Regions from separate parts of the Brochothrix thermosphacta DSM 20171 genome, predicted to be linked through region 3. Evidence: predicted binding sites of a transcription regulator. Region 3 holds the regulator's gene; each other region holds the start of a gene.
What was found. Region 3 encodes CtsR, which represses protease genes until heat stress. Its sites were predicted from a motif close to ATGGTCAATAAAGGTCAAACA; they were not measured.
Positions count from the first base shown of each region.

Region 1: a site for CtsR is predicted at 710-730, ahead of clpB (ATP-dependent chaperone ClpB). Genes of this name have one in related genera too.
Region 2: a site for CtsR is predicted at 1,269-1,289, ahead of clpP (ATP-dependent Clp endopeptidase proteolytic subunit ClpP). Genes of this name have one in related genera too.

Region 1 is NZ_CP145608.1:1,971,867-1,974,137, reverse strand. Features, by position in the region: gene V6S17_RS09880 (DUF3139 domain-containing protein) at 66-419, opposite strand; gene clpB (ATP-dependent chaperone ClpB) at 766-2,271, shown strand, end outside.
Region 2 is NZ_CP145608.1:282,757-285,027, reverse strand. Features, by position in the region: gene treC (alpha,alpha-phosphotrehalase) at 1-1,041, opposite strand, end outside; gene clpP (ATP-dependent Clp endopeptidase proteolytic subunit ClpP) at 1,338-1,931, shown strand; gene treP (PTS system trehalose-specific EIIBC component) at 2,123-2,271, shown strand, end outside.
Region 3 is NZ_CP145608.1:81,641-83,911, reverse strand. Features, by position in the region: gene V6S17_RS00425 (ATP-dependent Clp protease ATP-binding subunit) at 1-724, opposite strand, end outside; gene V6S17_RS00420 (CtsR family transcriptional regulator) at 755-1,213, opposite strand; tRNA gene V6S17_RS00415 (tRNA-Pro) at 1,490-1,563, opposite strand; tRNA gene V6S17_RS00410 (tRNA-Arg) at 1,573-1,646, opposite strand; tRNA gene V6S17_RS00405 (tRNA-Leu) at 1,653-1,741, opposite strand; tRNA gene V6S17_RS00400 (tRNA-Gly) at 1,771-1,845, opposite strand; tRNA gene V6S17_RS00395 (tRNA-Leu) at 1,850-1,931, opposite strand; tRNA gene V6S17_RS00390 (tRNA-Lys) at 1,938-2,010, opposite strand; tRNA gene V6S17_RS00385 (tRNA-Thr) at 2,068-2,140, opposite strand; tRNA gene V6S17_RS00380 (tRNA-Val) at 2,147-2,222, opposite strand; rRNA gene rrf (5S ribosomal RNA) at 2,226-2,271, opposite strand, start outside.

The sequences.
Region 1 (2,271 bases), 670 kb from region 3:
AAATAAAAGTGTTTTTTAAAGTTGATAAAAGCATGCTGTTTCACTCCTTTTAATATAGTATATCATTATTTAATAATGATTTTTTTTATGTCATAAATACTTGAATGTTTTGGCGACTTATTTTTAGAGTTAAAGGATGTGATTGAAATTTGAAAAGGCACAGCTTTACGTGAATGTGAATAAAAATAGGTATAGACTGTGTTAACATCGTCTTTAAAAATTATCTCAGAATAGTAAACATCCCTATTTCTATCTTTTTTAAGTTTTGTTTGCCGTAGAATATCATTTCTATGTAATCCTTGTTTGACTATAGTACGATTTATTTCTTTCATTGCTTCATACTCATGAAATTTGAAAAAATAGAGATAAGAAAGCACCATTAACATAATTAGAACACTAACTTTTATTTTGTTATCCATTTAAAATACAGTCTCCTTATAATATAATTCCGTTCTTTGTTAAAAGTATAATATAAGCAATTAAAGGAGTAACGCACTCATTAGTTGCGCAACTGTTAATGGTGGTTGCAAACAATGATCAAGTGTTTTTCCCAGGAAATAAAGCAAAGGTAACGCCGAATTTTTTTGACTTGAAATAACTCATAGCGGTAATTTAAAAAGTATCATAAAGATTTTTAAAAGCTGTATTTTTCAACGCCACCACCAAAATTTAAAAATAATTTGTTGGAAAAATAAGTGTTTTTTATTGATTGCTGACCTATTTTGACTTATAATTGATTTATAAATTAAAGAAGAGGTGATGATCTTGGAACCGAATAAAATGACAAGTCAAGTTCAATCTGATATCGCAGAAGCCCAACAAATAGCAGTAACGCGACAACATCAAACGATTGATATTTGGCATTTATGGTTAGTCTTTATCACATCTAATGAACTTGCAAAACGTATCTACACAGAATTAAATATTGATTTAAAACAAATTGAGAAATATCTTAATGAACAATTAGATAAACAACCAATTGTGACTGGTAATAGTGTAACTTACGGACAGCAACTTTCAGGCGATTTGTATGAAGTGCTAGCTGAAGCCAACAAACACAGAGAAACCTTAGAAGATGCTTTTTTATCGACAGAACATTTTCTATTAGGTTTACAAAGCATGACTAAAAATGAATTGAAAAAGAAATTGAATCTAAAAACAAAAGAACTACAGGCAGTAGTTGATAAAGTCAGAGGGGGGAAACATGTTATGAATCAAAACGCAGAACAAACATATGAAGCACTAAGTAAATATGGTATTGATTTAGTAGAGGCTGTTCGTGCTGGTAAAATTGAGCCAGTTATCGGACGTGATACTGAAATTAGAAATGTAATCCGAATACTTAGTCGTAAAACAAAAAATAATCCTGTATTGATTGGAGAACCAGGTGTTGGTAAAACAGCTATTGTTGAAGGCTTAGCAGCACGTATTGTTCGAAAAGATGTACCGGAAAACCTTAAAGATAAAACAATATTCTCTTTAGATATTGGTTCTTTAATCGCCGGTGCTAAATACCGTGGTGAATTTGAAGAACGACTCAAAGCAGTGTTGGAAGAAGTTCAAAATAGTGAAGGGAATATCATACTCTTTATTGATGAGATTCACACGATTGTTGGTGCAGGTAAAACTGACGGAGCAATGGATGCGGGGAATATGTTGAAACCGATGTTAGCACGTGGTGAATTGCATTGTATTGGTGCTACAACATTAGATGAGTACCGTCAATATATTGAAAAAGACGCAGCGCTAGAGCGTCGTTTCCAAAAAGTATTAGTACCTGAACCATCAGTTGAGGATACAGTATCAATTTTACGTGGATTGAAAGAACGTTTTGAAATCCATCATGGTGTTAATATCCACGATAATGCGCTAGTATCAGCAGCAACATTGGCTGATCGTTACATTACCGATCGATTCTTACCAGATAAAGCCATTGACCTTGTTGATGAAGCTTGTGCAACCATTCGTGTTGAAATTGACTCAATGCCAAATGAGTTAGATGAAATAACGCGTCGTGTGATGCAACTAGAGATTGAGGAAGCAGCACTTGAACAAGAAAAAGATGATGTGAGTGCAACTCGTTTAGATGTATTACGAGAAGAGTTAAGTGAACTTAAAGAAGAGAAACAACAAATGGAAGCAAAATGGAAAGCAGAAAAAGATGAAATTGCTAATGTACGTGAAGTGCGTAGCTATATTGATGAATTACGTCATCAGTTGGAAGATGCTGAAAACAACTATGACCTAAGCAAAGCAGCAGAGTTGCGTCAT
Region 2 (2,271 bases), 200 kb from region 3:
CATTTTTGCTGATTTTTCACGGTATTCAACAGAATCATTACCATAGCGTGAAACAATTCGGGGTTGATCGTGATTGCACCAGAACAATGCATTCCAACCTCCACCTGCTTGCATACCTGTTTGCCAATCACTTAACAATGTTTTCAACTGGCTAAAATCCATATCTTTTAATTGCCATTTATCACCATCTTTATAATCGACTTTTAAATGATGGAAGTTAAATGTCATATCTAATTCTTTGTTTTCTGGTTGCGTGTATTGTATACATGCTTCCATTGAAGTTGATGACATTTCACCAACAGTTAAAATACCATATGGTGTGAAGACTTCTGTATTAATTTCATTTAGATAAGCATGGACATGCTCACCGTCTGTATAAAAACGACGCCCATCACCAACATAATCGTCTGGGAATGTGTCGTCTTTTGATATCAAGTTAATCACATCTAAACGGAAACCATCTACGCCTAAATCAGCCCAAAATTTCAATACGGCTTTTATTTCTTCACGCACTTTAGGGTTGCGCCAATCCAAGTCAGCTTGAGTCACATCAAATAGGTGCAAATAGAATTCCGATGTTGCATCATTATATGCCCAGCTACTCCCACCAAATTTTGATTGCCAATTATTTGGTAGCGTTTCAGGTTCACCTTCACGCCAAATATAATAATCATGGTAAGGATTATCTTTTGATTTTTTTGCTTCCTGGAACCAATGATGTTCCGTGGATGTATGGTTAAGCACCATATCTAACATCATATCGATACCTTCTGCATGTAACTCTTCTAACAACACTTTAAATTCTTCAATTGTACCGTATACTGGATTGATTGCACAATAATCTGAAACATCATACCCATTATCTTTTTGAGGAGAGGGTTGCATTGGCGTAAGCCATACCATATCGATACCTAATTCTTTTAGATAGGGTATTTTTTCACGTATCCCTTGAATATCTCCGATACCATCTCCATTAGCATCGTTAAAACTTTTTGGATAAATTTGATATATACTGGCTTCGCGCCAATTTTTCTTCGTCATCACAAATTCCACCTTCCTTTTACACTTCTATTTTAACTTGTATATACAAGAGTGTCAATGTCTTACACTCGTTATTATCTTACTAAATGTGATAGAATATCCTATATAAACGTTTCTCAAAACGATTATATAACTAAATCAAAATGTTGTGTATAAATAACACTAAACAACGTTCATTTTTAGTTTATAAAAGCCTATCTAAAAACTACAAAACTAGCAAGTCTATTCATTTGACCTTGGCTGACCTAGAGTGTAGTATAATTGATAGCTTGTTAAAATAAAGGGAGGTCTACAATATGAACTTAATTCCAACAGTAATCGAACAAACATCACGTGGTGAACGCGCGTACGATATCTATTCACGCCTGCTCAAAGACCGCATTATTATGTTAGGTAGCCAAGTTAATGATGATGTTGCTAACTCTATCATTGCACAATTGTTATTCCTTGATGCTCAAGACCCTGACAAAGACATCTACTTATACATCAACTCACCCGGTGGTAGTGTAACCGCTGGTATGGCAATATATGACACGATGCAATTTGTTAAAGCTGATGTGCAAACAATGGCAATGGGTATGGCCGCTTCAATGGGTTCATTCCTTTTAACTGCAGGTGCACCTGGTAAACGATTCGCTCTTCCAAATGCTGAAATCATGATTCACCAACCTTTAGGTGGTGCTCAAGGTCAAGCAACTGAAATTGAAATTGCAGCGCGCCATATCTTGGCGACACGTGCTAAATTAAATAAAATTATTTCAGAACGTACGGGTCAACCGATTGAAAAAATCGAACAAGATACTGATCGTGATAACTTTATGACTGCTGAAGAAGCAAAAGCATATGGTTTAATCGATGATATCGTTGTTAGTAGCCAAGCACTTAAATAAAAAGTAAAATGCCTTGTTCATTCTCTCAGAAATATGAAACACCTAGAACTTTGTTTTAGGTGTTTTTTTCTGTCCGAAAAAATAAATTGACAACCTTGTATATACAAGGTAAGATTGAGTTGTTAATTAACTGAGCAATATATTGCTAAATCTGTATGCGCTTACAAATACGAAAGAATGAGGTGAACATCATGTCATTTTCAAGAGAAGAAGTCCAAAAAATCATCGATGCCGTTGGTGGTAAGGAAAACATTATCACAGCAACGCATTGTGTTACACGCTTACGTTTAGTTTTAAAAGACGAAAAAATCGTCGATGAAGCTGCGTTAGATAATATTGA
Region 3 (2,271 bases):
CTAATGTCATGACACGTTTTCCACGAAGCGTTTCGGGTACCTCGTTATTAACAATTTGTTGAGCGAGTCCTTCAGCTACTGCTGTTTTACCCACACCCGGTTCACCAATAAGTACTGGGTTGTTTTTTGTACGACGACTTAATACTTCAATCACACGTTGAATCTCTTTTGAACGACCGATAACGGGATCCAATTTGTCTTCTCGTGCTGTTTCAGTTAAATCACGAGCTAAACCATCTAGAGTAGGCGTTCCTTGCACATTAGCTCTATTTGCTTGGTTAGGTTGTGTACTGACACCTAACAATTGTAGTACTTGCTGACGCGCTTTGTTAAGACTGATATCTAAGTTGCTAAAAATTCGTGCAGCGATGCCTTCACCTTCACGAATCAATCCTAATAAGATATGTTCTGTCCCAACGTAAGTATGGCCTAATTTACGGGCTTCATCGATTGAAAGTTCAATCACTTTTTTAGCACGCGGTGTATATCGAATGATTTGTACATCATCCTGACCTTCTGTGATTAGCTCTGCAACGGCTGCTTCAATTTTGGCAGTATCTAACCCTAATTCTTTTAAAGCTTGAGCAGCAATGCCTTCACCTTCACGAATGAGACCTAATAAAATATGTTCCGTTCCTAAATTACTATGACGTAAACGTATTGCTTCTTCTTGCGATAACGCAATAACCTTTTGTGCGCGTTGTGTAAATCGTCCAAACATAATCAGCCACTCCTTTATAATTACTTCTATTTTTTATTCTGCGTATTTTAAATGTTCAAGAAAAGCACGTAAATATTGTTTTCTTATTTCGTTATCGCCTGTTTTATCACCTAATAAATTTTGTCTTAAAGAAACCATCATTAAGTTAGCTTCTCTTTCTGTGACAACATTTTCTTTATACAGTCGATAAGTGACATCTGTAGCGACATTTTCCGTAATTTCCTTATCCTCAAGCAAATGTAACAAAGCTTCTACTAATTGACTATGAGTACTTAATCGTACTTTTACAATACGTATATAGCCACCGCCACCACGTTTACTTTCAACTGTATAACCACGTTCTGTTGTAAATCGTGTATTAATCACATAGTTGATTTGTGAGGGGACGCATTGAAAATGTAGTGCCATTTCATTGCGTTTTAATTCTATCGCTTCTTCTGCTTCAAGATATCTTTTAATATAGGCTTCTATAACATCCGACATATTGCTCATCAGTATCAACCTCCAAGTTTCCGTCAAAATTTGATTGACCTAATTTGACTTATACTCATTATACTGAATAGCAATTCCGAGTGCAAACATATCAACTCATCCAACTCGAATGGATAAAACATATCATACCCCATTACTTTTTAAGAAGTAAAGCCGAATGCTTTAAAATACAAACAAGCATAACTTGGGTAATTTAGCAGCTTATATTAAATAGTGGCTTAATTATCTTTTTAAACAACAAAAAAACAACCCATAAATTATGAGTTGTTTCACGTATCGGGAAGACAGGATTCGAACCTGCGACCCCTTGGTCCCAAACCAAGTGCTCTACCAAGCTGAGCTACTTCCCGTATGTATAATGCGCCCAAGAGGAGTCGAACCTCTAACCGCTTGATTCGTAGTCAAGTACTCTATCCAATTGAGCTATGGGCGCTATATATGGTGCCGAGGACCGGAATCGAACCGGTACGGTGATCACTCACCGCAGGATTTTAAGTCCTGTGCGTCTGCCAGTTCCGCCACCCCGGCAAGGGTGTAAATAAACAAAAAAATATAAATGGAGCGAAAGACGAGATTCGAACTCGCGACCCCCACCTTGGCAAGGTGATGTTCTACCACTGAACTACTTTCGCATAATGCGGATGAAGGGACTTGAACCCCCACGCCTTGCGGCGCCAGATCCTAAATCTGGTGCGTCTGCCAATTCCGCCACATCCGCTAACTATGAGCCGTGCTGGGCTCGAACCAGCGACCCTCTGATTAAAAGTCAGATGCTCTACCAACTGAGCTAACGGCTCTTGTTTTTCAACAAGTTAGATATTATTTTTTGACAGCATCTTTTTAAAAAAGATGAATGCCGACTGCAGAAGTCGAATCCGCGACCTACTGATTACAAATCAGTTGCTCTACCAGCTGAGCTAAGTCGGCAAAAAATGGTGGGGGATGACGGGCTCGAACCGCCGACCCTCTGCTTGTAAGGCAGATGCTCTCCCAGCTGAGCTAATCCCCCATTGCTTGGCAACGTCCTACTCTCACAGGGGGAAACCCCCAACTACCAT